One region of the Pelosinus baikalensis genome, then DNA from elsewhere that is predicted to be linked to it. Evidence: riboswitches for the same ligand, from Rfam matches in the RefSeq annotation. Region 1 holds a riboswitch; each other region holds the start of a gene.

Region 1 (7,864 bases):
GGAGCGCAAAAAAAAGAAAAGGTGCCCTTTGCGGTCATTCAAGCCGTATATTTAGCCATAGCAATATCCATTGTAGTTATTATTTGCGGCTTTTATGTGATACATCCTATATTGAATAAAATGGAACTCAATGCTTTATCCTATCAAATTGCTCATGATTTTCTAGCAGCAATTTCTTTTGGGATTATTCCACTGTTTATTTCCACAGTTCTTCGCTGTTTTATTGATACCTTAGGTTATACAAGGGTAACGATGCTAATTTCTATGGTAGCATTACCAATCAATGTACTGCTTAATTATGTATTGGTTTTTGGTAATTTCGGTTTTCCCCAGTTGGGTGGTGTTGGAGCAGGATGGGCTTCTGCTATTACCTATTGGTGCATTGCCATTATTAGCGTGTGTGTTATTCAAAGCAGAGAACCTTTTAAATCCCATCAGATATTTAGCTCTTGGTATCGCTTTTCTTTAGCGGCCTTAAAAGAGCAGTTAAAGATTGGTATACCAATTGGTATCGCGATTTTTTGTGAAACGAGTATATTTGCAGTGATTACTTTGCTAATGAGTGAATTTAGTGAAGTCACAATTGCAGCCTATCAAGTAGCCATTAATGTGGCGGCCCTAATTTATATGATGCCACTGAGTATTTCTATGGCTTTAACAATTGTAGTAGGCTTTGAAGCAGGGGCTAAGCGGTATCAAGATGCTAAACAATATGGCTATCTGGGTATTGGAATTGCATTGCTTATGGCAGTCATGGCTGCCATCATATTATATTTTGGTAACGAGCAGATATCCAGTTTATATACAGCGGATATGGATATTAGGCATCTTGCGGAGCAATTCTTGCTATATGCGATTTTTTTTCAATTATCAGATGCTATCGCAACACCGGTCCAAGGCTGCTTGCGGGGCTATAAAGATGTTCGGGTTACATTTATTATGGCAATGATTTCTTACTGGGTTCTTGGATTGCCCCTAGGGTATGTATTATCCCATCATTCCGGGTTGGGAGCCTTTGGTTATTGGATCGGTTTGATTGTAGGTCTAGCCTTTGGTGCAACTTGTTTATTGGCAAGACTAATGAGAGTGCAGCGTAAGTATGGTGAGATTTTAAAAAAAATCGTCTCCCTGTTATAAGGGAGACGATTTCTTTTAAAGCTAAAGTTTATAAGTTTTAGAAGGAAACGTTGAACACAGTGAGCACAGAGTATGCAGAGGACACTGAGGCGATTTTATTATCATATCTATCTTTTCTCTATGTTCTCTGTGGTTCGGCTCTATTATAGGGTGGTTAAAGGGTGCACGACTTTTCTTACCAGGCTGCTGCTACAGAACCTTTAAAGTGCTCATTAATGAAGGATTTTACTTCATCAGAGTGATAGGCTTTGATGAATTTTTGTACAGCTGGATTTTCTTTATCTTTAGAACGGACAGCAATAATATTAGCATAAGGAGAGTTGATATCTTCAATGGCAATTGCATCTTTAGTCGGTACTAAACCAGCGGTAATTGCGTAATTGGTGTTAATGGCGGCAACATCCGTATCAGCTAGGGAGCGGGGGATTTGTGCTGCATCTAACTCTTTGATTACTATTTTTTTAGGATTTTCAGTAATATCAGTAACAGCCGCTTTCAGTCCGATTCCCGGTTTTAATTTAATAAGACCAATTTTCTCTAGCAATAATAAAGCTCGTCCTCCATTGGTTGGATCGTTAGGAATGGCAACGATGGCTCCTGCTTGTATATCCGCTATATTTTTCAGCTTGCTTGAATAAATACCCATTGGAAAAATGACTGTGTTGCCCACTGAGACGATATCATAATTGCGGTCTTTAATAATATTGTCAAGGTAAGGTTTATGTTGGAAACTATTGACATCAATATCACCTTGGTTTAATGCTACATTCGGTTGAATATAGTCATTAAATTCAACGACTTCGATCTTTAAGCCATCCTTTTCGGCAATTTTCTTTACTACGTCCATTACTTCAGCATGAGGGCCGGCTGTAACACCAACTTTTAGTGTTTTCTGTTCTACTTTTGCAGTACTTTGTTGACCGCAGCCAGTTGCTAAACCTAGAATAAAGACAAGGGATAGGAAAAGGGAAATGGATTTTATGGATTTTTTCATTTATATGCCTCCTAAAAATATATGATTTATTTCAATTTTTGCAGTCTTTCGATTGCTGCTTCTAATGTTGCAAATTGTTTGCAGAAACAAAAACGGATAAAACGATGTTTGTCATTGGCATCGTCCTGATAAAAACTAGATCCCGGTACGACTGCAACCCCTACTTTTTCAGCTAAATGACGGGCAAAGTCTACATCATTCTTCCAGCCAAAAGGCGCTATGTCTGCCATAATATAATAAGCTCCGGCTGGGCGAATGCAATTAAAACCGATAGCAGCCAATTCCTTTAACATAAAGTCGCGACGCTTACTGTAAAAATCTGCTAACTTTTCATAATAGGTGGTGGGAAAGTTTAAGGCCTGGGCGGCGGCTACTTGCAGGGGAGCGGCTGCTCCTACCGTCAAGAAGTCATGCATTTTACGTATGGATCGGCTGATTTCGCCGGAAGCAATCACATAACCAATGCGCCAGCCTGTTACGCTATAGGTTTTCGAAATGCTATTGATGGTTATGGTTCGTTCTGCCATGCCGGGCAAGGTAGCCAGAGGAATGTGTTTTATTTCATCATAGATGATGTGTTCATAGATTTCGTCTGTAATTGCCAAGACATCATATTGAATACATAGTTTGGCAATGAGATCCAGCTCTTCACGGTTAAAAACCTTACCAGTAGGGTTATTTGGAGTATTAATAATAATGGCTCTGGTGCGGTTTGAAAATGCCGCTGTTAATTCTTCCTTATTAAAGCTAAATTCTGGTGGATGCAGTTGGACGTATTTGGGACTAGCGCCACATAATACGGCATCAGGACCATAGTTTTCGTAAAAAGGCTGAAATATAATGACTTCATCCCCAGGGTTAATAGTGGCTAAGAGGGTTGCTACCATGCCTTCTGTTGAACCGCAGCATACGGTGATTTGAGTTTCCGGGTCAATATCAATGTTATAGTCTCTTTTGTTTTTCAAAGTAATAGCATCTCTGAGTGACTTAGTCCCCCAGGTAATTGCATATTGATTGTGATCTTCTAAAATTGCTTTAACAGCGGCCTCTTTTATTTGATCCGATGCCGGAAAATCAGGAAAGCCTTGTGCAAGATTAATGGCTTTATGAGCGGCAGCAATACGAGACATTTCTCTAATAACTGATTCTGTAAAACGACCAGCTTTTTCTGAGGCATATTTACGCAGAGTTTGAGCTTGTTGTGAATTTTGATTCATAGTATTGACTCCTTTGCATTTACAATAAAAAAATCTTCTTCATAAGATGAAGAAGATTCTATTTTCAAAAATGATCTTCATCTCCCAGGAAATTCCTGTTGGAATTGGCACCGTTCGCATTGCGCGGTGGTTGCCGTAGCTTCATCGGGCCAATACCCTCGGCTAACTCTTGATGAATGTATGTAGTTGATGAAAGTAATAGTAGCATGAGTTTCTACTTGGTGTCAAGGAGAATTGAGAAAATAGTATCACTCGTCAATTGACATGTAAACTTAACGAAAGTATAATGTGTTAATATGAATGGAAGTCCATTGTAAAAACACTTATATTCATAATTGAGGAGGATTATCGTATGGGGCAGACAAAAACAAGTTTTCGATGGAAATTAGCAGGACTTATGTTTTTTATTAGTTTTATTTCTTACATGGATCGAGTCAATTTATCAGTAGCCACTCCCACTATTATGCAAGAATTAGGCTTTACCAAAATGGATATGGGATTTATACAGACGGCTTTTTTTGTTGGTTATGCTTTGATGCAAATACCAGGTGGAATCATGTCTGAATTTTGGGGGCATCGCAGGGTGCTGGCGATAGCAGCTACTTGGTGGTCCGCCTTTACAGTATTAACAGGGGCATGTAGTAACTTTACCTCATTTATTCTGGCGAGAAGTCTGTTTGGCATAGGCGAAGGTCCTATGGCACCTGCTTTTGGAAGATTTATTTACCGTTGGTTTAATAATAATGAAAAGGGACGTGCTTCTTCGTTTATGTTAAGCGGTGTATTTTTTGGACCGGTTGTTGGTCCAACGCTTACGATCCTATTAATGATGAATTTTGGCTGGCGTTCCGTATTTATTATTTTTGGTGGAGTGGGTTTACTATTGGCAGCACTTTGGTATTATTTAGCTAAGGATACTCCCCATGAGAGTAAGTTTACCAATGCTGCAGAGGCAGATTACATAGAAGAAGGTCTGATGGTAGATAGTGATAAAAAAGAACTGGCACCTTGGCGTGCTTTTTTGGGATCTTCCCAGTTTTGGGCCATTGGGATTCAATATTTTATAACTGATTATATTATGTATGTATTTTTAGCTTGGTTGCCATTATACTTAATAGAGGCTCAGAATTTTTCTTTGCAGAAAATGGGGATTGCTGCTTCTTTTCCTTGGGCGGCATTATGTATAGTAACGGCTACATGCGGCTATATCAGTGATAAATTAGTCGCTTCCGGTGTGTCAAGGCATAAATCCCGCACTTTATTTGGTATTCTAGGATTAATTATCTGTTGCATAACTCTTTACCTGGGAGCAGTGGCAACTGTGCCTTGGCTGAATGTATTATGGCTAACGATATCCTTAGGATCTCTTGGACTTACTTTTAATGCTTCATGGGCAGCTTGTCTTGATATTGGAGGTAAATTTGCTGGATCTATAACTGGCTGGATGAATTTCTGGGGGAATATGGGCGGCATTGCTGCTCCAGTTGCTACAGCATGGGTTGCAACGAATTATGGCTGGCAGGCAGCCATTCTCACAACTGCAGCTTCAGCCGTGATTGGCATTGTTGCATGGTTAGCTGTCAAGCCTGATAGACCTTTAGTATTAAAGGAAAATAATAATCTTGAAAAAATTGCATAGGAGAGATGCTAGATGTTAAAAGAATTTTCATTTGGTTTTGGTGATAGTGAAATTAAAGTAGCTTTGCCGGAAGAACGCGTTGTGAATGTTGTGGAAGGTAAACCAGCGAAAGCAATTTTAGATGTAGAAGCTGCTGTTCGTGAGGTACTGAACAATCCAATTGGTACTCCACCTCTAAAGAATGTAATACAGCAAGGTGATAAAGTGGTCATCGTTGCTAGTGATATAACTCGTCAATGGGTACGTCATGACTTGTTTTTACCTACGTTGCTGAATGAACTGAATAAAGTTGGTATACCTGATGAAGATATTTCCCTTATTGTTGCACTTGGCGCCCATCGCCATCATACTCATGAGGAAAATATACTGACTTTTGGTCAGGAAATTGTGAAACGTATAGCGATCCTACAAAGTCATGCGCCAGAAACGGATGAATTTGTTTATGTGGGTCAAACTTCACGGGGAAAAGATGTCCACTTGAATAAGCACGTAGTAAACGCCGATAAAGTCATTTTAACGGGTGGCATTGTTCACCATCTAATGGCTGGCTTTGGTGGTGGACGTAAAGCCATCATGCCAGGGATCTCCTCTTATAGCACGATTCAGGAAAATCATAGTTTATGTCTTCATGCAGTAGTTGGAGAGGGGGTAAGTCCAGAATGTACTGTTGGCAAATTGGAAAATAACCCTATGCATGCAGATATGCTGGAAATGGCAGAATTACTTAAACCAGCCTTTTTATTAAATGCAGTGTTTACACCAGAAGGTCAGTTTGCCTCTTTTGTTGCCGGTCATTGGTATGAAGCTTGGCTCCAAGGTTGCAAAACGGCTAATGAGATATTTGGTGTTCCCATAAGCGGAAAAACTGACTTGGTCATTGCTTCTGCTGGAGGATTCCCGAAAGACATCAATCTGTATCAGGGGTCGAAAACCATTGGAAACTCCTTCATGGCGGTAAAATCCACAGGTGTAGTGATTTTACTGCTGGAATGCCGTGATATTATGGAGCCGCCTGATTTTAGTGGTTGGTTTAACTATGATTCTCTGTATGAGCGAGAATTGGCTTTACGAAAAGGTTTTACCGTTCCAGGCTTCATTGCATTAAAACTGGGATATATGGCAAAGGAAGTTCCTCATATTGTTGTTTCATTGCCCCAGAATAAGGGCTTTTTTGAAAAAGCAGGCATGCTGACTGCTGCCAGTTTGGATGAGGCAATCATCATGGCTGAAAAAATAATAGACAAGAAAGAATACACGATCACCGTCATGGCTCATGGAGCCAACACAGTACCAATCGAAAGTGCTTGATACGAAAGATAAATAGAGGAAGGGAGTTTATAATTGGTGGGATTATAAACTCTCTTTTTTGTCTATATTTATAATAGACAAAAAAGGGAGCATGAGAATATAAATAGAACCCTTTGTGTCCTTTGCGTCTTTGTGGTTCAAATAGCTTTAATTCTTTTTGTCAAAAGCTAATATTAGCAGCAGGATTGCTACTGTTAATGGGGAAGAGATAGAGTAATGGTTTATTATCTCTTACGTATTAGTCTGGATTACAGCAAAAGCAGATTCAATCGATAATGAGGAGGGTTTTTGTATGGAATATCGTATTGAGAAGGATTCAATGGGGGAAATACGTGTACCAAAGGATAAATTGTGGGGAGCACAAACCCAGCGTAGTTTTGAAAATTTTCGTATCGGCATAGAAAAGATTCCTTATGAATTAGTTGGCGTATTTGCTACTTTGAAGAAAGCCGCTGCTATAGTAAATCATAGGCTGAATATATTGGATGAGGAGCGAACTCATGCTATTGTAGCGGCGTGCGATGAAGTGCTGGCAGGAAAATTGGATGGAAATTTCCCTTTGTCTGTGTGGCAGACAGGCAGTGGTACACAGTTTAATATGAATGTGAATGAAGTAATTGCTCATCGAGCAAATCAATTATTAACGGAAAATGGGAAAACAGTAGTTGTTCATCCCAATGATCACGTAAATAAATCCCAAAGTTCTAATGATATTTTCCCTACCGCTATTCACGTTGCTGGTGTTAGTTTAGTCATTGATAAATTGCTGCCGGCAATTGCAGCGTTGAAACAAACTTTACAGCAAAAGTCAGAGGAGTATAATCATATCATTAAAATTGGTCGAACCCATCTGATGGATGCGACTCCCCTTACTTTTGGGCAAGAGATAAGCGGCTGGGTACGGATGCTGGAAAGAAATGAAGAAATGCTAACTATTGGTATTAATTTCATGCGCGATTTGGCAATGGGAGGGACTGCTGTCGGTACAGGTATTAATTCTCCAGTCGGGTTTGGTGAGTTAATTGCTGCAGAAATTACTAAGCTAACAGAAAAGCAGTTTCATACTGCACCAAATAAATTTCATGCTTTGACGAGTAAGGATGAAGTCGTGGCAGTTCATGGCATCATCAAAGCCTTAGCTGCAGACTTAATGAAAATTGCCAATGATGTTCGCTGGCTGGCAAGTGGTCCACGCTGCGGTATAGGCGAGATTAAAATACCTGAGAATGAACCGGGCAGCTCTATCATGCCAGCGAAAGTAAACCCTACCCAATCAGAGGCTTTGACCATGGTTGTGGCGCAAGTGTTTGGCAATGATACAACGATTTCTTTTGCTGCTAGTCAGGGAAATTTTCAATTGAATGTATTTATGCCTGTACTTGTGTATAATTTATTGCAATCGATTAACTTATTAGCTGATGGGATACATTCCTTTAACGAAAATTGTGCCATTGGCATACAGCCGAAGGAGGATGTTATTGATTTTTATTTACACCAATCATTAATTCTCATTACTGGTTTAGTACCCCTTATTGGCTATGATAAAGCAGCACAGATTGCAAAAAGAGC
Region 2 (7,864 bases), on a different contig from region 1:
CTGTAAATTATTCATAACCAGATTTGATACTTGTGTTGCATAATCCATTTCATCATACCTTTCAACTTACACTTAATTTTTTACACCGGTTATAAAGACGCAAGAATTGCAGCAATCGGAATTGCAGGCAGTAAGTTAGCTACTTTGATTGCTTTTATTTCCAGCATTAGTAAACTAATGCCCATGATAAGCAAACCACCCACTGCTGACATTTCAATAATCATCTTATCGGCTATCATACCGCTAACGCTACTTGCCAGTAAGGTAATCGAACCTTGGTACAGTAAAATAGAAATACTCGATAAGGCCACACCTATGCCCAGCCCTGATGCAAAGACGGCCGAAGCGACAGCATCCAGCATCGACTTTGCATATAACGTACTAGCATCTCCCGTTAGCCCTTCTTGTATTGACCCAACAATTGCCATTGCTCCTACACAAAATACTAAACTCCCTGTAATAAAACCTTCACCAACACTGCCATGTTTATTACCTGCTTTTAATGTTAACCATTCACCAAAATTCGACAACCATTTATCAATGTTCAAAAACTCACCAAGCAAACCGCCGAGTACTACACTTAATATGACGATCAATATATTTTGTGTTTTTAGAGCCATTTGTAAACCAATTAGACCAACGGCTAAAGCTAACCCCTGCATCAGTGTATGTTGATAGCGCTGTGAAAGTCGTTGTTTTAATGCTAAACCAATAAGTGTCCCACCAAGTACAGCTGCTGCATTAACTAAGGTACCCTTCATTTTCTTCTTCCCCCTCCCTTCCCACATCTTTACTGAAATCTTGACTTGCATGGACTATAAGAAAAACACTACGCGCCCTTTAAAACATATAAAGTAAACCGAATTCCAGAGGCACAGAGAACACTGAGAAAAGATAGATAGGGTTAAAAACCTCTGTGCTCTCTGTGTCCTGTGTTTAACGTTCCCCTTTGTGTGCTGCATCGCAGCATTGTGCCTTTGTGGTTCAATGTTTTACTCCAAAAAAGCGATCTTTACATTTCTTCGCGACCTTCGTGGTTAACTACTTTTTCTGCTTATACTTTCCAGGCTATTAAAAAGAGCGAAGGACGCAAAAGATACGCAAGGTAAAAAATCCCTAAGCGTTCCCTTTGCGCCATTTTATTGTTCATTTTGCTGTTGCCTAATACGAATTGCATTTCATTTTATCATATTATCTAATTTAATTCACTCAATATTCTTTGTATCTGAGGGAATGGTTCTAACGCTTGTTCTAAAATTCCATTTATATATGCGATCAAAATCCCATAATTCACTACAGGTACTGCTTTATTTGTGACCTCAGAAAGACGATGAAGCATTTCCTTGCGGTTTAACATGCAAGCGCCACAATGTATAATTAAGCTATATTTACTTAAGTCTTCTGGGAAATGACTGCCTGCAGCCCATTCAAAGTTTAACTCTCCGCCTACTTTTTTTTGCAGCCATCGAGGAATTTTAACGGTTCCAATGTCATCAGCCTGTTGATGATGGGTACAAGCTTCTGCAATCAAAACTGTATCCCCTGGTTTTAACTTCTCAATGTTTTTTACACCAGATACTAACGTTTCCAAATCGCCTTTATGTCTCGCAAATAATATAGAAAAAGATGTTAACATAACACCTGATGGTGTCTCTGCCGATACCCTCTCAAAAGCTTGTGAATCTGTAACTATTAATCGAGGAAGTTTACGTAAATTTTGAATTGCCTGTTTTAGTTCTGTTTCTTTAACCACGATAGTCACACCATCATGGTCAAGAATATCACGAATGGTTTGAACTTGGGGTAAAATGAGTCGCCCTTTCGGCGCTGCTGAATCAATGGGAGTAACTAAAATTATTGTATCCTTGGCTTGGATGAGATCCCCAATCACAGGTGGTCCCTGCCAATCTGGCGGAGCATAGGTAATAATTAATTTTTTCAATTCTTCAATACCCTGACTATTCTTTACACTAGTAGGCAGCAAGGGAATGTTAAACTCCTTACTCCACTTCATTACCAATTCTGCTGCTATCGTAATTTTATCAGTTTTGTTTATGACCCCAATAATAGGTATTTTCTTTACCTTAATACCTTCTATTAAAGCTTTTTCATATTGCGTTATGCCGCTTTCAGCTTCCAATACAATTATCACTAAATCCGCCTTATTTAATACGCTCATGGTGCGTTCTACTCGTAATGTACCAAGGCACCCGCTATCATCAATACCTGCAGTATCAATAATCATAACCGGACCAATTGGTAAAATCTCCATCGCTTTATATACGGGATCCGTTGTTGTCCCTGGAACGTCTGATACTAACGCAACTTTTTGGTTTGTCAGTGCATTGATTAAACTAGATTTCCCTGCATTACGTCGTCCTAAAATTGCAATGTGCAAACGTGATGCTTTTGGTGTTTCCTGCATGTTAATTCTCCTTTATTCGCAATATATTACTAATTTATATCGCATATCTTTATGTTTTACAAAAAGTGTCAAATTATGTTTCACGTGAAACATAATTTGACACTTTTTATTCTTATACTGCGAAGGTTCCGCGAGACTTACTAGGAGCCGGTGCTTCATCACCACTTAAAACTTCAAGAATACGTTCTAAATCTTCAGATGAAGAAAATTCAATTTCTATTTTGCTCTTGAATTTTCCTTCCTTAATTTTTACTTGTGTACCTAATATCATCTTGAGTCGATCTTCAGCTTCTGTCACAAAAAAATTTTTCTCTTCTACATTCTTCGGTTGTTGTTTTGCTGGTTTCTTTTTTTCCGATAATCGTTTGACTAATTCTTCTGCATCCCTTGCTGATAAATCATTTTCAATAATGATTTCTGCTGCTTCTAATTGAAGTTCAAGGGTTTCTAAGGCTAATAGGGGTCTAGACTGCCCCATGGATAATGTTCCACGTGAAACATAATCTTGTACCTTTGGATGTAAATTCAGTAAACGTACCATATTCGCGATCACAGAGCGACTGCGACCAATTTTCTTTGCAACTTCTTCTTGAGTTAAACTAAATTCATCCATTAAACGACGATAGGCAAGAGCTTCTTCAATGGCATTTAAATCTTCTCTTTGTATATTTTCAATTAAAGAGATTTCCGTCATTTCTCTATCTGTATAATCTTTAATAATAACAGGGATCTCTTTTAGACCTGCTTGCTGAGAAGCACGTAACCGTCGCTCACCAGCTACTAATTCATAAATATTATTACTTTTTCGCACTACAAGGGGTTGCAATACGCCATATTGACTAATGGAAGATACTAATTCGAGCAATGCAGTTTCATCAAAGATCCGACGTGGTTGAAATTTATTAGGAATAATTTCTGAGATAGAAACACTCTTTATAAGAGGCTCTGCATCTACCCCTTTTGAACTAGAAAACAATGCATCCAATCCTCGCCCTAGTCCTCTCTGAGAATTATTATTCATCATCAATCACCTCTTTAGCTAGATCTGTATAAACTTCTGCCCCTTTAGATTTAGGATCATATCGAGTGATAGGCTGTCCATGGCTAGGTGCTTCACTAAGACGAACGTTCCGGGGAATAATTGTTTGGTATACCTTATGACGAAAATGATTTTTCACTTCATCTACTACTTGAATGGACAAGTTTGTCCTGGCGTCAAACATTGTCAGAACTACCCCTTCCAAAGACAACGCCGGATTTAGATTCTTCTGAACAAGAGTAATTGTATTCATCAGCTGGGATAACCCTTCCAATGCATAAAACTCACATTGAATTGGTACTAATACAGAATTAGCGGCGGTTAATGAATTAATAGTCAATAACCCTAAGGAAGGGGGGCAGTCAATAATAACATAATCATAACTGTACTTCACTTTATCTAGAACTCTTTTTAGCTTCGTTTCTCGAGACATAATGGATACCAACTCGATTTCCGCTCCTGCCAGCTGAATCGTAGCGGGTAACAGCATTAGATTTTCAATTTTGGTTTGTAAAATAACGCCTTCAATCGGTACATCATTAACTAGCACATCATAAACAGATTGTTTAATCTTGGTTTTATCAAAACCAAAACCACTAGTAGAATTACCTTGTGGATCAAGATCCACTAATAATATCTTTTTCCCTAAATCAGCCAAACAAGCACTTAAATTAACAGAAGTTGTTGTCTTTCCAACGCCCCCTTTTTGGTTGGCAATTGCAATTACCTTCACCAAGTAGTTCACCCCATATTCTCATTCATATTTTAAGAAAGACTAAGGCATATGCCAGGTCTTTAGAATCCAGGTCAAGCCTTAGTCTTCTACTTACAAACTTTCCTCTCGATTCTAATTTCTATAAGCTAATTCATTCCACACTATAGAGACTATCTCCTGCCAAAAATAGTAGATAGCCTCCGTAAATATACCATTATTTAACCAATTTTATAATTATTAAAAAAACATTGACAATCAGGCAGTTTTATATTATCATGAATTCCAATTTAATAAATACTCTTATCTAGAGTGGTCGAGGGACTGGCCCTATGACACCCAGCAACCAGCAGCAATGCAAATGGTGCTAAATCCAGCAGAATTCACGTTCTGAAAGATAAGAGGAAAGAACGGATGATAAAACAGCCTCTTTCCTCAAAGGAAAGAGGCTGTTTTATTAAATTATAATAATGTGAGGTTATTGTATGAAACTTTCTGATCGATTTAATAAAGGAAAAGCCCTTGTCTCTTTTGAAATTTTTCCGCCAAAACAAACTGTCACCTTAGAATCTATTTTTAAAACAACAGAGGGCTTACAAACCCTCAATCCTGATTTTACTAGTATTACCTATGGAGCTGGAGGCAGTGCTTCAGATCGCACCATTGAAACCGCGGACAAAATAAAAAATACTTATGGTGTCGAGGCCTTAGCTCATTTAACTTGCATCAACTCGCACAAAGATGATATTGATCTAATGTTAAATCAACTACAAGCTCATAATATTGAAAATATATTAGCTATGCGAGGCGATTATCCTATAAACAAAAACAATAATAAAGGAAAAGAAAATACCTATCAATATGCAAAAGATTTAATTGCCCATATTAAATCCAATCATGATTTTTGTATTGCTGCTGCCGCTTATCCAGAGGGACATCCAGAGTGCCCTGATTTGAATACAGATCTTCTTCACCTAAAAGAAAAGGTAAACAGCGGCACAGATTTCCTAATTACACAAATGTTTTTTGATAATACCATTCTTTATGATTTTCTTGACCGCATTAAACAAGTTAATATCACAATCCCTGTTAGTGCCGGAATCATGCCATTACTAAATAGCAAACAAGTAGGCAGGATTAAAGGATTATGCGGTGCCTCTATTCCTAAACCCCTACAAAACATCATTCAAAAATATGAAAATTCACCCTTAGATTTTGAAAAAGCAGGAATTGAATATGCTTGCAGCCAAATTACAGATCTGATAGCAAATCAGGTAGATGGTATACATCTATATACTATGAATAAACTAGAACAATCAAAAAGCATTATTCAACAAACAAATTTGCGTTAAATAATGCCTCTACATCCCTGACAGACTAGTAATTTATAAATAAACATTTTAATATATTATACATATCTAGAGGATTATCATCAGCTGAATTCTTATACATTAAAATGTTCTTGATACAACCAAAGGAGGGATACTGTGCCAATTTACAACCCAACAATTCAAACGCTAGAAATGAGCGAATTAAAACGTTATTCAGGCCTTACCAAATGTACTGAATTCCCCCAGCACTTACTTGACCATGCTTGTACAGAAGCACAAATCATCTCCAAACCAAAAGCAAGCTGGCAGATGTATGACTATGATGCAAGTTCTGCTACGATTATGAGCCCTGAGCCTTTATCACTACCTCCAACCGTTATTAGTAAACACCTGGCGAACTCTTTAAAAGTTGCCGTTATTGCAGTTACCATAGGACCTGATTTAGAAGAGCTCGTAAGTGATTACTTCAGCAAAAATGAATACACCTTAGGCTTGTTATTAGATGCAGCAGGCACAACGGCCGTAGAGTTGGCTGCCGATCAAGCTTGTGAGCTTATTAAGCAGGAAGCAAATAAGCAAGGGTATACCACTCTATTCCGCTTTAGCCCAGGCTATGGCCAGTGGGATATTAGGGTTCAACCTCAAATCTTATCTTTAGCACATGGTGATGAAATTAATATAACAGTCACTTCTACATGTATGCTTCTCCCCCGTAAATCCATTACAGCTGTGATCGGCTTAACAGCAACTGTACCGAACCTCCCCCTTAAGGAAATGATCGAAGGTTCTAAATGTGATCAATGCCAACAAATAAATTGTCTATCTAGAAAGGATTGAAATTATGATTTATATTTTTGACGGCGCCATGGGAACGATGTTGCAAAATGCAGGATTACCGCCGGGATATTGTCCTGAATTATGGAATCAAGAGCAGCCAGCCGTGATTACGGCTATACATAAAAGCTATATTGAAAGCGGATCCGATATTATTGAAACAAATACCTTTGGAGCAAATCGGATTAAATTAACCCATTATGGCTTAGAGGAAAAAGTCGCCCTGCTTAATACTTCCGCTGTTCAGGCAGCCCGGGCTGCCTGTGGTCCTGCCACCAAGATAGCAGGTTCTGTGGGTCCTACAGGTAAATTAATAGTTCCCTTAGGAGACTTATCCTTTGATGACGCTTACAACGTTTTTTTTGAACAAATTTCTGCCTTAGATCAAGCAGGCGTAGACATGATTCTAATTGAAACGATTATTGATATTCAAGAAATGCGTGCAGCTTTACTTGCAGCAAAAGCTGCTTCCAAAAAGCCCGTTATTTGTCAAATGTCTTTTGGTGCTGATGAAAGAACTGTAACTGGCACTGATCCAGTAACGGCAACTATCATTTTAGAAGCAATGGGTGCTGATATCATTGGTGTGAATTGTTCCTTAGGTCCTGCGCAATTACTGCCAATTGTAGAAAAAATAGCACAGACTACAAATTGTCCAATTAGTGTTCAAGCTAATGCAGGAATGCCTAGCCTAATCAATAAACAAACTGTTTTTCCCATGCAGCCAGAGGAAATGGGACATTGGGCTAAAAAATTAGTTGCTGCAGGTGCTCGTTATGTTGGCGGTTGCTGCGGCACTACCCCCCATCATATTAAATCTATATACCAAGCCGTAAAGCATCTCTCCCTATCGGATTTACCCACGGTTCAATTAACAAAGAAGTTTACCTCCTTAACCAGCCGTAGTAAAACCATTTACCTCGGTGCTGATCATCCCACTGTCATTATTGGCGAACGGATTAATCCTACAGGCCGCAAACAGTTAGCAGCCGATATTGCCTCAGGACAATTTATTTCCGTAAAAAAAGAAGCCTTGTCTCAAATCCGTGCAGGGGCACAGCTTCTAGACGTAAATATGGGTGTTCCAGGAATTGACCAGGCTAAGGCCATGCAGTATGCGATTCAAGAATTATCAATGCTGGTAGATGTTCCTTTGGTTATTGATACAACAGATGTAAACGCATTAGAAGCAGGCTTAAAGGCTTATCCTGGCAGGGCGCTGATTAACTCAGTAAGTGCCGAACCAGAACGCTTAGAGTCTTTTTTGCCTCTGGCAAAAAAATATGGAGCTGCTATCCTTTGTTTACCTATTAGTCCAGCTGGAGTGCCTAAAACCGCTCAAGATCGGTTAGTAGTAATACAAGAAATTATTCATAAAGCATTTGAAATTGGTCTCAAACCCGGGGATTTTGTATTAGATGCTCTCATCCTAACAGCAGCGGCAGATGCTAGGGCTGGTCTTGAAGCGCTTGCCACATTAAAATTGTATCGCCAGCACCTTGGTTACCCAACTACAATGGGTC
Region 3 (7,864 bases), on a different contig from region 1:
GTAAACGTTCCGGTGCTTATTCTTGGGGTGTTTATGGCGTCCATCCTTTTGTTTTTCTAAATTATAATGGACAATTTAGTGATGCATCTACCCTTGCCCATGAGATGGGGCATGCATTGCACAGTTTTTATAGTGCCAAGAGCCAGCCTTATCCCACAGTGGACTATGTGATTTTTACAGCTGAAACCGCTTCTACTACCAACGAGATATTGCTCATTGATTATATGCTGGCAAAAACAACGGATAAAAAAGAAAAAATGTATTTGCTGAATCAATACTTAGAAAATATTCGCACTACCTTGTACCGGCAGACGATGTTCGCTGAATTTGAAAAAGAGATTCATGATCGAAGTGAAAAGGGTGAGACCTTGACTGCAGATCTTATGGAGGAGATCTATCATGATCTTAATGTAAAGTACTTTGGTCCAGAAATGATTGTAGATAAAGAAATTGATATTGAGTGGGCTCGGATTCCGCATTTTTATCGAAATTTTTATGTGTATCAATATGCTACAGGATACTCTGCAGCAACAGCTTTTGCTAAGCAGCTTCAAACCGAAGGCAAAGCAGCCCAAGAACGATATACGAACAAGTTTCTAAAAGCTGGTGGTTCTGATACACCAATTCAAATTTTAAAAAATGCTGGCGTTGATATGTCTACTCCTCAACCGATTGAAATTACGTTACAGAAATTCAATCGGTTATTAGATGAATTAGAAGGTTTATTGGCTGAATACTAGAAGGTGTTACCAAAGTTGAAAATACTATAGCTTTTAGGGCAGGTACCCTCTTAGTAAATGCGAGTATAGATAATATACAACACATTTACTAAGGGGGTTTTTAAATAGATAGAAAATTATTTATTTAAAGTATTGTAATTTTCCAAAGAATATATTAATATATAGACACAGAACGAAAGTTACATACCGTCACAAATGTGACGATGGCGAAAAAATCAATAAACCATATAAGGTTAGAAAGGTACACTATGCTTAAGGTAGATAGAAGGTTACTTGTGAAAGTTTCACAGATGTATTACATAGAGAATATGAATCAAAATGAAATAGCTAGTAAGTTTGGTATCAATCGAACTACTGTAAGCAAGTATCTGAAAAAAGCAATGTTAGCAGGAATTGTGCAAATTTCCGTTGTAAATGATTTGTATGAAAGTCTGGAAACCGCATTAGAAAAAAAGTTTGGATTAAAAGAAGTATATATTGTGCCTTCGAGTTCAGACCCGGGTGAGGTAAAAAATAATCTTGGAAAAGCGGGAATAAGTTACTTAAAGCGAATCATAAATGATGGTGATATCGTAGGGTTTGCCTGGGGAACGACTATTGGTGCGTTATCGAATCTAGCATCTGTAGAGAAGTGCGATGTAGTTAATGCCAACATGATTCCTCTGGTGGGGGGACCTGAAAATTTAGATAGCGAATACCATGTAAACACCATTGTATATAAAGTTGCAAATGCTTTTAAGGCCAAAAGCCATTATTTGTATGCACCTGCTATTACCGGAACGATAGAAACTAAATCAGCCATCATGCAAGATGCTAATTGTAGTAAAATCGTGAAGTTATGGGATGAAGTGAGTATTACAATATTAGGAATTGGTGCACCAATAAGGTCTTCCAACTTAGTATGGTCCGGTTCTCTTGGCAAAGAATACAATGATATGCTGGAAGATGCGGGGGTAGTAGGTGACATTTGCTCAAGATTTTATGATGTTGATGGAAATGTGGTAGATACGGTATTAAAGGATAGAACAATAGCGATTGATTTGGAAAAGTTAAGGAATATAAAATATTCCATAGGTATTGCGTCCTCACCGGAAAAGGTGCCTGCTATATATGGAGCTATGAAGGGTAAATTTATAAATGTGTTAATTTCTGATGAAGAAACTGCTAAATTACTAATTGATTTTGCCGACTAAGATGAAAGAATGCTTAGTTTCAAATGATTATGTAAGAGCCATGGGCTAAGCATAATGCCGCTCATGGTTTTTGTATACTCTTTACGAGGTGCAAATTATCAAAACTATGGTTTAGGAGGACTTTTATATGGCTAAAGAGATAAAATCAGTTCTACAACCAGGCGATAAGATATATACGCTATTTGAATATAATGAAGTGGTGATTAAAGGAAGTAAAGAAAGCTTTATTATACGAATAGAGAAAATAGAAGAAAGTAAAAAAAATAATTGTTGTCAGTATGTAAGAGCCATGGGCTAAGCATTGATTGCTTATCTCATGGTCCTTTTTGTATATGAAAAAATATAAGAAATCGTTTTAGGAGGTATTTAGTTATGTTAAAAGTTGTACTTATCGTTGGCGGAGGAAGAAGTTTGGGGGAATATTTAAGTAAGCATATGGCGAAGGAAGGATATGAGGTAGCTGTTGCAGACTTGGTATATGAAAATGCACAAAAGGTTTCAGATGAAATTAACGCAAGCGGTGGTAAATCAATTGCAGTAGAAGTGAATGCTTGCAAGGAAGATGAAGTAAAAGCAATGGTACAACAGGTTGTAAATGAGCTAGGAAGAGTAGATTTATTAATATACAATGCAGGAATAGCCAAAAGTTGCAAGATTACTGAATTCGAATTACAAGCATTTAATCGGATTGTAGATGTTAATTTAAATGGATATTTCCTTTGTGCTAGAGAAGTAGCCAAAGTAATGATAAAAAGAAATATTAAAGGGGCCATTATTGGAATTAATTCTAAATCGGGTAAAGTTGGAAGTAAATTTAACAGCGGCTACTCAGCTGCAAAATTTGCAGCTGTTGGTTTAACGCAAAGCTTAGCTTTAGATCTAGCGGATGATAATATAAGAGTCAATGCAATGATGCTTGGCAATCTTCTAGATTCAGATTTGTTTGAAAGCTTGCTTCCGCAATATGCAGTGAAGTTAGGAATACCAGAATCACAAGTAAAGCAAACATATATAGATAAGGTGCCGTTAAAGAGAGGATGCACGTTTGAAGATGTGGCAAATGTAGTTACCTTTTATGCATCAGAAAAAGCAAATTACTTAACAGGGCAATCTGTAAACATAACTGGTGGACAAGTAATGCACTAAGAGGATGTAGTAGCAATGTTTTGCTGCATGTGTCAGAACAAGTTACATGTAAGTTAAGATAGCTAAATATTTAGATAATAACTAAAATGTAAAGTAGGACTTGAGTTCAAAGGGGGAAACTATATGTTGTGGTTTGTTCTTCTTGCTGCAGGGATGTGGATACTTCAAGGGTTACTTGGCCTTTGGCAATTGAGACATTTTAATCAGCGATTTAAATTATTGAGAAAAGAAGGTAGGGTCGTTATTGGCAAATCGAAAGGTAGAGTCACGGCTGGGGTTGTACTTATGTTTTGTCTTGACCAAGATTGCAATATCATTAGGGGCGAAAAAATGGAAGGGTTTTCAATTTTCGCTAGATTGAAGCCTTTTAATTCCTTCAATCATTTTAATTTATTAGAGCTTGAAGAAAGTAAATGTAATAGGTTAGGTAAATCAGCGAGTAAGGCAGTAATGAACGCTATTGAAAATTATAAGGCGTTTATTAATATAGCGAAATCTGACATGGAGGTGGTTGGAACAGAAAATACAAGAATAACTGTGTAATGGCATTATAAAAAATTATTGAGAGAGAGGGTATCGTATGGACATGTTCATTGTGTTAGCCAAAGGATTTATCGGCATGTTTAATGAGGGTGGTAAAGTTTTCGTAAGTATGATAACTGGAATAGTACCTACGTTAGTCATGTTGCTTGTAGCTATGAATGCTCTAATTCGATTTGTCGGGCAAGAGAAAGTTGAAAAACTCGCTCATATGTGTGGTGGCAATCCTATATCTAGATATCTCATTTTACCAGTAATAGGAACTTTTTTCTTTTGTAATCCAATGACTTTATCATTAGGGAAGTTTTTGCCTGAAAAATATAAACCAAGTTATTATGCTGCAGCTTCTTTTTCCTGCCATAGTATGAATGGTTTATTTCCACATATAAATCCTGGAGAATTATTTGTTTTTCTTGGAATTGCGGCTGGGATAACTCAACTGGGTTTATCAACGGTTGACTTAGCAGTAAGATACTTTCTTGTTGGAGTTGTGACCAATTTCTTTAGAGGATGGATCACTGATTTTACTACCGCATATATTGAAAAACAACAAGGCATCAAATTAAAAACAGAAGTGAGTACTGTACAGTCGGCTGGCTTTAATGCTTAGAAAGGGGGGATAAAAAATGGCGAATTATAAATCAGTTATTATAACGGCAGGTCGAGGCGGCTTTGGTGGACCGTTAGTGATTCAGCCTAATGACACCAAGAATAAGGTTGTCAATATTACTGGAGGTGTCATTTCACCTGTTGCTGCGAAAATTGCTGAAATGGCAGGTTGCACAGTAGTAGATGGATTTAAAACGAAAGTGCCTGATAATGAAATTGCTTGTGTCGTCATCGACTGTGGAGGAACTTTGAGGTGTGGTATATATCCTCAAAAAAGGATTCCAACAATTAACTTGATGCCATCAGGTCCCAGTGGACCTTTGGCAGAACACATCAAGGCAGATATTTATGTATCGGATGTCAAAGAAGTAAATATAAATTTTAGCGATGGAACGATCCAGAATGCGGTCTCTGAAGATAGTAGTGCTAAAAAGCCTAAGTATGATACGCAAAAGAAAATTAGTGAACAGACTACTGCTGGTGTTATGGCCAAAGTTGGGAAGGCTATGGGGGGGATAACCGCTACATTTTATCAATCTGGTCGCGATGCTATCGATACTGTCTTAAAGACCATATTGCCTTTTATGGCGTTCGTATCCATGTTAATTGGTATTGTATTAAGTACTGGTATGGGTGATGTTTTTGCTAAAATACTGACACCGTTGGCCGGAACTGTTCAAGGGTTAGTATTACTATCAGCCATATGTTCGTTTCCATTCTTATCTCCGTTCCTGGGACCAGGCGCGGTAATTGCCCAAGTAATTGGGGTGCTGATTGGCGTTGAGATCGGTAAAGGTACGATTCCCCCTCAGTTAGCACTGCCAGCACTTTTCGCGATAAATTCCCAGTGTGCTTGTGATTTTATACCAGTAGGCATGGGATTGGCTGAAGCGGAAGTCGAAACTGTCGAAATTGGTGTACCTTCCGTATTATATTCTCGCTTTATCACTGGTCCTACAACCGTATTGGTTGCTTGGGCTGCTAGTTTTGGTCTCTACGCAAAATAAAAGTGAAAAAGTATATAGATGCTATTATGGAGGTGTATTTTATGGAGATTATATATAATACTAGGGTTACTAATATTGGAGGATTAGTGTCAGCTTTTTATGAGGAAAAGCTGATCATTATTTTCAAAGATAATGCTCCGGAGGAATTGGCTGATTATTGCGTATTGCATTGTGGCAATGAGGTTTCAGATAGCGTTAAACAAGGTGATGTTTTAGTCATAGCTGGTCAAGAATATAAGGTTGTATATGTAGGCGATGAAGTGCAGGCTAATTTGGAAAATTTGGGTCATATAACCTTGCGGTTTGATGGCAATACAGAAGGGTTAGGCGGAAGTGTATATCTTGAGGATAAGGCATTGCCTGCTATAAAAATTGGCGATGTTATTTCTATATACAGAGAATAGATGTTGTTATGCGATGAACCTTTCAGATGGATTGGAAAGGAGTAGCTAAGGGGGGGTTCGAATGAATATATTACTTGATAGTGCGAAAGTTGATTTTATAACAAGTGCCAATGAATATTATCCAATTGATGGTATTACGACCAATCCAACTATTCTAGCCAAAGAAAAGAGACCCTATATTGAAATCCTTCAAGAAATAGTATCTATAATTGGCAGTGAAAAAATGCTCCATGTGCAGGTATTAAGTACAAATGCCAAAGAAATAGTTAAGGAAGCGGAATATGTAAGCCAGATTCTTAATGGCAATATTTATATTAAAATTCCGGTTGTGCCTGAAGGGTTTAAGGCGATGATGACTCTACAGAAATTGAATATAAAAGTTACTGCAACTGCTGTGTTTACTCCACAACAGGCGCTTATGGCTGCAAAAGCTGGCGCTAGTTTTGTAGCGCCATACGTAAACAGAATTGATAATATTTCTGGTGATGGTGTAAAGGTAGTAGCTGATATTGTAAAAATTTTCGATACTTATCATATTAAAACGCAAGTGTTAGCAGCCAGTTTTAAAAATGTAGAACAAGTGCAGAAAGTTTGTTTAGCTGGTACTCATGGTGTAACGGTTAGTGAAGATGTTTTTATCAACTTGTATCACCATCCTTTGACGGAGTGGAGTGTCAATACGTTTATTGAGGATTGGGAAAGTGTTTATGGTAAAGGAGCAATATTAGGTGAGGTTTAATCAAGGAGATGCGATTATGAAGCTAGGAGTTCTTTAGTTATAGATATGTTGCTGCGGATTTATTAACGAGATTACCTGTAAAATATTGCTATTGTCGATATTACATGGTATAGTATAAAAAAAGTTAGGTTTACAACGTTACAATTTAATAATGAGCTCTTATCTAGAGTGGTCGAGGGACTGGCCCGATGACACCCGGCAACCGGCAGTAATGCAGTGGTGCTAATTCCAGCAGGAGTAATCCTGGGAGATAAGAGGGTTTAGTATATCATAAAACCCTTCTTATTTGTGAGAAGGGTTTTTTATTATACAAAAAAGAAAGCAAATATTTTTCTATAATCTAGAATAAGGAGAGGGTATGAATGCTGTTAAAAGACAGCTGTGTTTTAGAGATAACAATAACTCACTTTTCAGGATTTAAGTGGAGATCTTATTTGAAATTAGCCAGGGTAGCCAATAAGGAACATCCTTTGCATCTTAGTTTAGGCGGAAGGTTAGATGAGGTTGTTGTAGCATATGAAACATATGGTCATTTATCAGAAGGTGGAGATAATGTCATCTTATTGAACCATGCATTAACGGGTGACAGCCATCCTTCTGCTCATACTCAGCATGATGAAAAAGGCTGGTGGGAGCCTTTGGTTGGCCCAGGACGTCCCTTGGATACAGAAAAGTTTTTTATTATTTGTGCAAATGTACTTGGTGGCTGTCAGGGAACAACGGGTCCTGCTTCTCCAAACCCAGACACTGGCTTGCCCTATGGTATGAATTTCCCGGAAATTACTTTGCTTGATACGGTTCATGTACAAAAGAGGTTATTGGATGTATTAGGGGTTCATCATGTAAAGTTAATCATTGGTGGGTCTATGGGAGGGATGCAATCTTTGGAATGGTCGGTAGCCTATCCTGATTTTATGGATGGAGTTATGGTGATTGCCGCTCCTGGATATGCCTCTTCTCAGTCGATTGCTTACAATAAGGTAGGACGACAGGCTATTATCCTTGATCCAGAGTGGCGAGAGGGAAACTACTATGGCGGGATTGGTCCCGAGAAGGGATTAGCAATTGCTAGGGCTGTTGGTATGATTACCTATCAGAGTGAAATGTCAATGGAAGGAAAATTTGGACGAAAGCGTCGTAATGGCTGTTTTGAGATTGAAAATTATTTAGATTACCAAGGAAATAGTCTAGCACGTCGTTTTGATGCCAATTCCTATCTGTATCTCCTGCGCGCCTTGGATTATTATAATCTATTGAAAAGTTGTAACAGTTATGAGGATGCCTTATCTAAGATTAGAGCAAAAGTTATGGTTGTGGGTGTGAGTTCGGATATATTGTATCCTCCTTATCAGCAGGAAGAACTTGTTGAAGCTATGTGTGACAGCGGAGTAGATGCTCAGTATGCTTTACTTGAAAGCCCTCATGGTCATGATGGTTTTTTAATTGATTTTCATTTGTTAAGACCTATGATTCGTAATTTTATGAA
Region 4 (7,864 bases), on a different contig from region 1:
TCTAACAGTTCTTCTCTGGTATTCTTCAACGTATTGGTACGTAATGAAAGAGCTGGAGTCACATTATTAATCTGGCACAACTCTTCAGCAGCATCAGCGCCTAAACGTTTCACCCATCGAGCCACCATCCATTGGGGATGAAAATATTTTAAGGCTAAGAATTTGACAATATTCTTTTCTCTGTCGGGATAAATTACTTTTTCAGGTCCCCGACCAGCGTTTCTTAACACCGCATTTACAAATTTCACAGTACCAGTATGTCCATATTTTTTTGTTAATTCTACTGCTTGATTGCAAGCTGCGGATACAGGAACTTTGGACAAGAAGAAGATCTGATACATTCCCATACGCAAAATATTCAAAATAACTGGCGCAACTTTATTTAACGACCTAGTTACATAGTGACCAATAATCCAATCCAAGGTTTCACCGGCCTTAATCGTACCATATACTAATTCTGTAATAAATCGACGGTCTTGATCAGAAATCTTGTGACGATTGAGCTCTCTCACTAAGGCTATGTTTGCATAAGCATGATTACTTGTCACATCATTGATAATTTTAAGAGCAATTTCACGTGCATCCATTTGTTCACCTTTACTACCTTTATTTTTTAAGAATAAAATCTTGTACCGCTTTCTCAACTCGTTTAATATCAATTCGCGTATTACAACATGGTCCATTTGGCCTTTCATTCAAAACACCAATAACGGGAATCGGAAACACATCTTGAATACCACTTGTCAAATCTCGTTCACAAGCAATGGCTAGAATGGCATGGGGACGCAAGGTTTTTACCACCTTACGAGCTAATGTCCCTCCATTAGAAATTGCTACATGTACCCCAAATTTTTCTGAAATCGTCAGTAAATCTCCTACCTGACAAGCACCACATTTTCGACAATTACTAATATCGTGAGTCACTTTATACTGACACATCTCTTTTTGAATACAATGTGGTGTAAGAATTAAGAGTTTCTCAGGTGCAACTTTAATTCTTTTTTGCTGTATTAAGTAATTACTAACTTCAATAAAGGAACGTTCGACTCTTTCCTTTTCCACATCAAAGATTTTACCAATTCGAATGGCAAGGGGAAATAATAAATTAATAGCAGACCAAGCAGGTCCTTGGAATAAAGCTAGAGTAGAAAAACCTAAAATAGCTAGAATGATTCCACCAACTCCAATTCCAATAGCCAAGATAAATAATGCCAAGAAAACGCCAAGAATAATCGGCAAGTGAGTGCTGATATTTGCTAATCCTGGGAAGCTTACCATCCACAATCCATAAGTAGAAAGAGTAGCCACTAACAAACTAGCTAATATAAGTGCCAAAAACAAGCGTTTCTTGGGACGAGCCATCACCTCTATCATGAAAATTCACCTTCTATTCTAAGATATCGCCAACACTTAACCCATAACCACATATAAAATCAATTGCCCTCATACGACGCTTACTGGCAGGCTGAACTTCTAAAATTTCCAGCAAGCCCTGCCTTGTTTCTACTACAAAACCTTCTGCAGTAATCTTAGCGATTCTCCCTGACTGAGCTACTATATCATCTGTTGGATAAATCCTAGTTTGCCAGATTTTTAAGTTTTTATCTTGATAGAAACAATAAGCGCCAGGCCAGGGATTAAGACCTCTAACCAAATTATGAATGGCAGCTGCCGGTTCTTGCCAATTGATACGTTCTAATTCCCTTGTCAACATAGAAGCATAGGTAGCCTCTTCATTATTTTGTGCAATACGTGGAGCTTTCTTATCCACAATTAATTTCATCGTCTCACTAAGCACCTTTGCACCAATATTTTTTAACTTATCATGGATATCGCCAGTAGTATCCATTTCAGAAATGGATACCTTCTCCTTTAATATCATGTCCCCTGTATCCATGCCAATATCCATAAACATTGTGGTGACACCAGTTACTTTATCACCTTTAATAATTGACCAATGGATGGGTGCAGCTCCCCGATATAAAGGTAATAAAGATGCGTGCACATTTATACAACCCAAAGGAGGTAAATCTAATAGCGTTTTGGGCAATAACTGTCCAAAAGCAACAACAACAATAATATCAGGTTTTAAAGAGAACAATACATCTTGAAATGCAGGGTCTTTTACTTTATTAGGTTGCAATACAGGTAATTTATAAGAAATTGCAGCCTGCTTTACTGGGGACTCTGCCAGTTTTTGTCCTCGCCCTTTAGGTCGATCAGGCTGAGTTACCACTGCAACAACATTATATTCTTCTTTAACTAATGCATCTAAACAAGGAACAGCAAAATCTGGCGTCCCCATAAATACGACTCTTAATTTTGACATATCAATTACCCCTTATGAATGGTTTTTGCTTTTTCAATAAATAATATGCCATCCAAATGATCAATTTCATGCTGCAGGGCTCTAGCTAACAAACCAGTCCCTGTAATAGTTATATTTTTACCAAAACGATTTAATCCTGTAACGGTAACTTCAGAAAACCTCTCAACTTCACCAAAAACCCCAGGGACACTTAAACATCCTTCATTACCTAATTCACAGCCTTCACTTTTTATAATAATTGGATTTATTAATTCGATCAGCTCGTCATCCACATCCAAAACAATCACCCTAAGAGATACGCCAACCTGCGGAGCTGCTAATCCAACTCCATCAGCATTATACATAGTTTGAGCCATATCATCAATAAGTTTCCTTATTTTTCTATCAACGCGAGCTACAGGCTCAGCTATTTCTTTTAATACTTTGTCACCAGCTTTTCTAATTTCCATACAGTTATAATACCCTCCTACCTTGGATAAATCCTGCACAAATTTTATCATAGAACTATACAAAAATCCACGCCTATACTAAACAAATTATTCTACATGATACTAACAGGTTCCACATCAATCATAACATCTGGACGTATGGTTAATCCCATAGATGTTATGTGAGTCCTCACACTAGTGAGATCCTTTGCTTTTATAATAATGTTCATACGAAATATATCATTGACTTTAGCAATCGGAGCGGGAAACGGCCCTATTATTTCTACAGTCTTACTTTCCGCCATTAAACTTCGCAATTCTTTGATTATTTGATCAGCCTGGCTGCGAGCCATACTTTCTTCTTTAGCCTGAACAGTTAATTTTATGATTTGTCCATAAGGTGGATAACAAAGCGCTTTACGATACACAATCTCAGCTTCATAAAAACTTTGATAATCCTGATTAGCTCCTGCCTGTACTGCATAGTGTTCAGGATTATACGTCTGTACTACGACTTTTCCTGCTTTATCACCGCGACCTGCACGACCTGCTGCCTGAGTTAGCAACGCATATACACGCTCCGCTGCTCTAAAATCCGGTAAATTTAAGATACTATCAGCTGCTATAATGCCAACGGCCGTCACGTTTTTCACGTCATGCCCTTTAGCCACCATCTGTGTCCCCAGTAAAAGATCATATTCTCCTTTAGCAAATGCCTCTAAAATACGATCATAGGCCATTCTTCCACCTGTTGTATCCTGATCCATTCGCACTACACGAATATGGGGAAACAATGTTACTATTTCCTCTTGTAGCTTTTGTGTGCCGGTTCCAAAAAACCGAATATAGCGGCTATTACATTCAGGGCAAATATCCGGAACCGTTTCAATACACTGACAATAGTGACACTTCAGCTTCTTCCCTACAGAATGATACACAAGAGAAATATCGCAATGCTTACAACGTACAATATGTCCACATTCCCGACACATGACGAAGGTAGCATAACCACGACGATTCAGTAAAATAATAGCTTGTTCTCCACGACTTATAGTCTCTTGCAGCAGTTCTTGTAAGGGAAGTGATATGACACTTCGTCTCTTCTTACGCAATTCTTCCCGCATATCAACGATAGTGACTGCAGGCAAATTTGCATTAGCAATGCGCTTTGACATAAGCAACAAGGTATGTTGACTCATTTGAGTCTGAAAATAAGTCTCAATTGCTGGCGTAGCGCTGCCCATAATGACCACCGCTCCAGACAAAGTCGCTCTTGTAATAGCGACTTGTCTTGTATGATAACGAGGTGTTTCTTCTTGTTTGTACGTAAATTCATGTTCTTCATCCATAATAATAATACCGAGATCTGGCAAGGGCGCAAAAATGGCAGAACGTGCACCAATTACAATACCAGCTTGCTTGCCTCGAAGTCGCTGCCAAGCATCATAACGTTCGCCAGTAGACAATTTACTATGCATTACAACAACATCATCACCAAATCTAGCTTTAAATCTTGAGACAATTTGGCTAGTAAGAGCAATCTCAGGAACAAGAACAATGGCTTGGCGATTCTTTTGACGCGCAGCCGCTACCGCTTCAATATACACCTGTGTCTTTCCACTGCCAGTAATACCATGCAGTAAAAACGATTGAAACTCCTTTGCTTCCATCTTTGGCATAATTTTTTCTAATGCTTGCTGCTGCTCTACTGTTAATGATATATTATTCCTTACTTTACATATATCCGCATAACTATCACGTACCACTTGAACTTTTTCAAGTTTTATAAGACCGTCCTGTACTAATTTTTTTACAGTGTCATGGCTGGTATTACTCTTTTTCAATTCATCAGATGCCAATTGCCCGTGATCTATCAAGTATTGCAGCAAACGGCATTGTGCTGGCTTTTTTGCCAACTTGTTAATTTGCTCTCGAGTTGCTTCGGCATCCATTAGTAAACTCATTACCGTTTTATAACGGTGTGTACCCATTTTTTTGGCAATTGATTCAGCGACTATGATCTTATTCCTCACTAAGTATCTTATCGCTTTTAAAACGCTTGGGCCAAATTTCTTTTCCAGCTTAACGGAAAGAATAGGGCTGTGCATCTCTATATATGACAGTACTTGGCTATATTCTGGATATTTAGCAGATAAGGCAACTAGTGTTGTTTCTGTGTCCACTTCCATCTCGATAGAATAAGCAACAACACTTTTCACACCCGATTTTCCTGGAATAAATAAACGCATGGCATCTACTAAATTACAAAGATAATATTCACTAATCCATCTAGCTGTATGCATCATATGCTCATCAAACCATTTGTCATTATCTAATATATCGATAATTGACTTTAACTCAATACTATTCGAGTCTTCCTCTATTATAATATCAATAATAAAACCTTCTAATTTACGATTACCAAAAGGTACTAAAACACGCCATCCTGCATCAACATAATCCAAATGTTCAGGAATGCTATAAGAAAAAGCTTTATTAATATTTTTAGTTGTAATGTTTATTAAAACTTGAGCAATACGTTGCATATTTACCACCATTCGCTATTAAATAGTCTTTTAAAGGTATTCCTTTTAGAGGATTCAGCTTGCCTATTTATATCTTAACACGATTTTGTAGCATATAACTGATTTTTACCTTCATAATTATCATAAAATTAAAAAGAGGGAAGCTCATTGTTCCCTCTTTTTTGGCTATAGCATATACAATTCCCATGAAATTCAGAAAAATCCTGCTAAAACAGCTAACGTCCCAATTATAGATTAGCCTCTTTACGAAGCGTTTCTGCTTTATCGGTCCTTTCCCATGGTAAATCCACATCCGTACGACCAAAATGCCCATAAGCCGCTGTTTGGCGGTAGATAGGGCGACGTAAATCTAACGCTTTAATAATACCAGCCGGACGCAAATCGAAATGCTTTTTAATAAGCTCAGCAATTACATCTTCATCCACCTTAGCAGTCCCAAAAGTTTCTACCATAATCGATACTGGATGAGCCATACCAATAGCATAGGCTAGCTGAATTTCACATTTATCTGCCAATCCTGCTGCAACAACATTCTTAGCTACGTAACGTGCAGCATAAGCTGCAGAGCGGTCAACTTTGGTACAATCTTTACCAGAGAAAGCACCACCACCATGACGAGCCATTCCGCCATAGGTATCAACAATTATTTTTCGACCAGTCAAACCAGCATCACCTTGTGGTCCACCGATTACAAAACGACCTGTCGGATTGATATAGTATTTGGTTTTCTCATCTAATAATTCTGCTGGAACAATAGGAGCAATTACTTTCTCAATCAGATCTTTTTCAATGGTTGCCAGTTCAACTTCAGGGCCATGCTGAGTCGATATAACAATGGTATCAACGCGAAGGGGTTTACCGTCTTCGTATTCTACTGTAACTTGAGTTTTACCATCAGGACGCAGATAACTTACTTCCTCATTTTTGCGCACCTCTGCTAAACGACGAGCCAATTTATGAGCTAGAGCGATTGTTAATGGCATGTATTCAGGAGTTTCATTGGTAGCATAACCAAACATCATTCCTTGGTCACCAGCCCCAATGGATTCAATTTCGTCCATTTGACCTCGTTTGGCCTCTAAAGACTTATCAACGCCTAAAGCAATATCAGCTGATTGTTCTCCAATGGAAACCAGCACACCGCATGTATCTCCATCAAAACCATATTTTGCACGTGTATAACCAATTTCTTTCACCGTGTCACGTACAATTTTTGGGATATCCACATAACAACTTGTAGTGATTTCACCAACTACATGTACTTGCCCTGTCGTAATAAGAGTTTCACAAGCTACACGTCCCATTGGATCTTTTGCCATGATTGCATCTAATACACTATCTGAAATTTGATCTGCTATTTTATCTGGATGGCCTTCAGTAACTGATTCTGATGTAAATAAAACTCTCTTTTTTTTCACAAATCATACCCCCATTTATTAATAAACAATAAAAAACACCCATAGGGAGGGTGTTACACTCTCCCATCTTGCGGATTATTCCGCAGGAATTGGCACCGTTTTGGATTCCAAATGGTTGCCGCGGTTTCATTGGGCCAATCCCTCCACCAACTCTTGATGAGCATATCATATAAAATTGTATCAAATTAAATACTAATGTAAAATAATAAAAAAATCAACCTATTTTCGACATTCTGCGAGAATTTTATCCAAAATAATGTTTGCCATGTGTTCTTTGGACATTTTGGATAACTCTTCAATCCGCCCATCACGGTATAACACCTTCGCTATATTGTGATCTGCATTAAACCCAACGCCTGGAACAGATACATCATTAGCAATAATCATATCCAGATTTTTTTTTGCTAGTTTCTCTTGAGCATGGAGAACCAGCTGCTGAGTTTCCGCAGCAAAGCCAATTAGCATCTGCTGTTTTTTCAACTGACCAAGTTCTAATAATATATCAGGGTTTCTTTCTAACACAAGCTGTAATGTATCGCCAGTCTTCTTAATTTTGTGTTCTGCAGTACTTTGTGGACGATAATCGGCTACAGCAGCAGCTTTGATTACAATGTCACTCTCATTATAATGCGCCAATACAGCAGTCCTCATATCTGATGCGGCTTCTACATATTCGACTTTAATTCCGCAGGCAACTTTTAAATTGGTAGGTCCTGATATTAACGTAACAGTTGCTCCTCTTGCAGCAGCAGCACTTGCTAAAGCATATCCCATCTTCCCGCTAGAGCGATTGCCAATATATCTTACAGGATCAATCGCTTCTTTCGTACCACCAGCCGTAATCAAGACTTTTTTACCTGCAAAATCATTTTGGGCAACTATCAACTGATGGACTTTTTCTAAAATCACTTTAGAATCAGGTAAGCGTCCTATTCCCTCTACACCACATGCTAACATCCCGCTCTCTGGTATCATAAAATGATATCCTAACTCTGTTAAACTACTGATATTTTTTTGAACGATCGGATTTAAATACATATTGGTATTCATAGCTGGAACAAATAAAACCGGGGCCGTTGTTGCCATTACCGTAGTTGTTAACATATCATCGGCAATACCATTTGCTATTTTACCAATCATATT

What was found. Region 1 has a riboswitch for S-adenosylmethionine ahead of LMF89_RS20850 (pyridoxal phosphate-dependent aminotransferase). Riboswitches for the same ligand answer to the same signal wherever they lie in the genome.
Region 2: another riboswitch for S-adenosylmethionine. It lies ahead of metF (methylenetetrahydrofolate reductase [NAD(P)H]); the one in region 1 lies ahead of LMF89_RS20850 (pyridoxal phosphate-dependent aminotransferase).
Region 3: another riboswitch for S-adenosylmethionine. It lies ahead of metX (homoserine O-acetyltransferase MetX); the one in region 1 lies ahead of LMF89_RS20850 (pyridoxal phosphate-dependent aminotransferase).
Region 4: another riboswitch for S-adenosylmethionine. It lies ahead of metK (methionine adenosyltransferase); the one in region 1 lies ahead of LMF89_RS20850 (pyridoxal phosphate-dependent aminotransferase).

Annotation. Positions count from the first base shown of each region.
Region 1 covers NZ_JAJHJB010000041.1:10,418-18,281, forward strand. The annotation lists gene LMF89_RS20840 (MATE family efflux transporter) at 1-1,137, shown strand, start outside; gene LMF89_RS20845 (MetQ/NlpA family ABC transporter substrate-binding protein) at 1,313-2,131, opposite strand; gene LMF89_RS20850 (pyridoxal phosphate-dependent aminotransferase) at 2,158-3,348, opposite strand; SAM riboswitch class I at 3,423-3,527, opposite strand; gene LMF89_RS20855 (MFS transporter) at 3,701-4,987, shown strand; gene larAH10 (NPN-dependent 2-hydroxyacid racemase, LarAH10 family) at 5,000-6,295, shown strand; gene fumC (class II fumarate hydratase) at 6,588-7,864, shown strand, end outside.
Region 2 covers NZ_JAJHJB010000033.1:35,567-43,430, reverse strand. The annotation lists gene LMF89_RS18970 (DUF4446 family protein) at 1-48, opposite strand, end outside; gene LMF89_RS18965 (DUF554 domain-containing protein) at 90-761, opposite strand; gene hydF ([FeFe] hydrogenase H-cluster maturation GTPase HydF) at 1,196-2,425, opposite strand; gene LMF89_RS18955 (ParB/RepB/Spo0J family partition protein) at 2,538-3,449, opposite strand; gene LMF89_RS18950 (ParA family protein) at 3,439-4,209, opposite strand; SAM riboswitch class I at 4,477-4,580, shown strand; gene metF (methylenetetrahydrofolate reductase [NAD(P)H]) at 4,662-5,528, shown strand; gene LMF89_RS18940 (methionine synthase) at 5,664-6,344, shown strand; gene LMF89_RS18935 (homocysteine S-methyltransferase family protein) at 6,349-7,864, shown strand, end outside.
Region 3 covers NZ_JAJHJB010000025.1:47,835-55,698, reverse strand. The annotation lists gene pepF (oligoendopeptidase F) at 1-740, shown strand, start outside; gene LMF89_RS16545 (sugar-binding transcriptional regulator) at 989-1,933, shown strand; gene LMF89_RS16540 (hypothetical protein) at 2,061-2,231, shown strand; gene srlD (sorbitol-6-phosphate dehydrogenase) at 2,306-3,079, shown strand; gene LMF89_RS16530 (transcriptional regulator GutM) at 3,203-3,622, shown strand; gene srlA (PTS glucitol/sorbitol transporter subunit IIC) at 3,660-4,229, shown strand; gene srlE (PTS glucitol/sorbitol transporter subunit IIB) at 4,246-5,235, shown strand; gene LMF89_RS16515 (PTS glucitol/sorbitol transporter subunit IIA) at 5,277-5,639, shown strand; gene LMF89_RS16510 (transaldolase family protein) at 5,701-6,378, shown strand; SAM riboswitch class I at 6,535-6,635, shown strand; gene metX (homoserine O-acetyltransferase MetX) at 6,741-7,864, shown strand, end outside.
Region 4 covers NZ_JAJHJB010000006.1:115,806-123,669, reverse strand. The annotation lists gene rsmB (16S rRNA (cytosine(967)-C(5))-methyltransferase RsmB) at 1-587, opposite strand, end outside; gene LMF89_RS06695 (DUF116 domain-containing protein) at 607-1,374, opposite strand; gene fmt (methionyl-tRNA formyltransferase) at 1,388-2,329, opposite strand; gene def (peptide deformylase) at 2,335-2,829, opposite strand; gene priA (primosomal protein N') at 2,871-5,303, opposite strand; gene metK (methionine adenosyltransferase) at 5,531-6,721, opposite strand; SAM riboswitch class I at 6,782-6,884, opposite strand; gene coaBC (bifunctional phosphopantothenoylcysteine decarboxylase/phosphopantothenate--cysteine ligase CoaBC) at 6,941-7,864, opposite strand, start outside.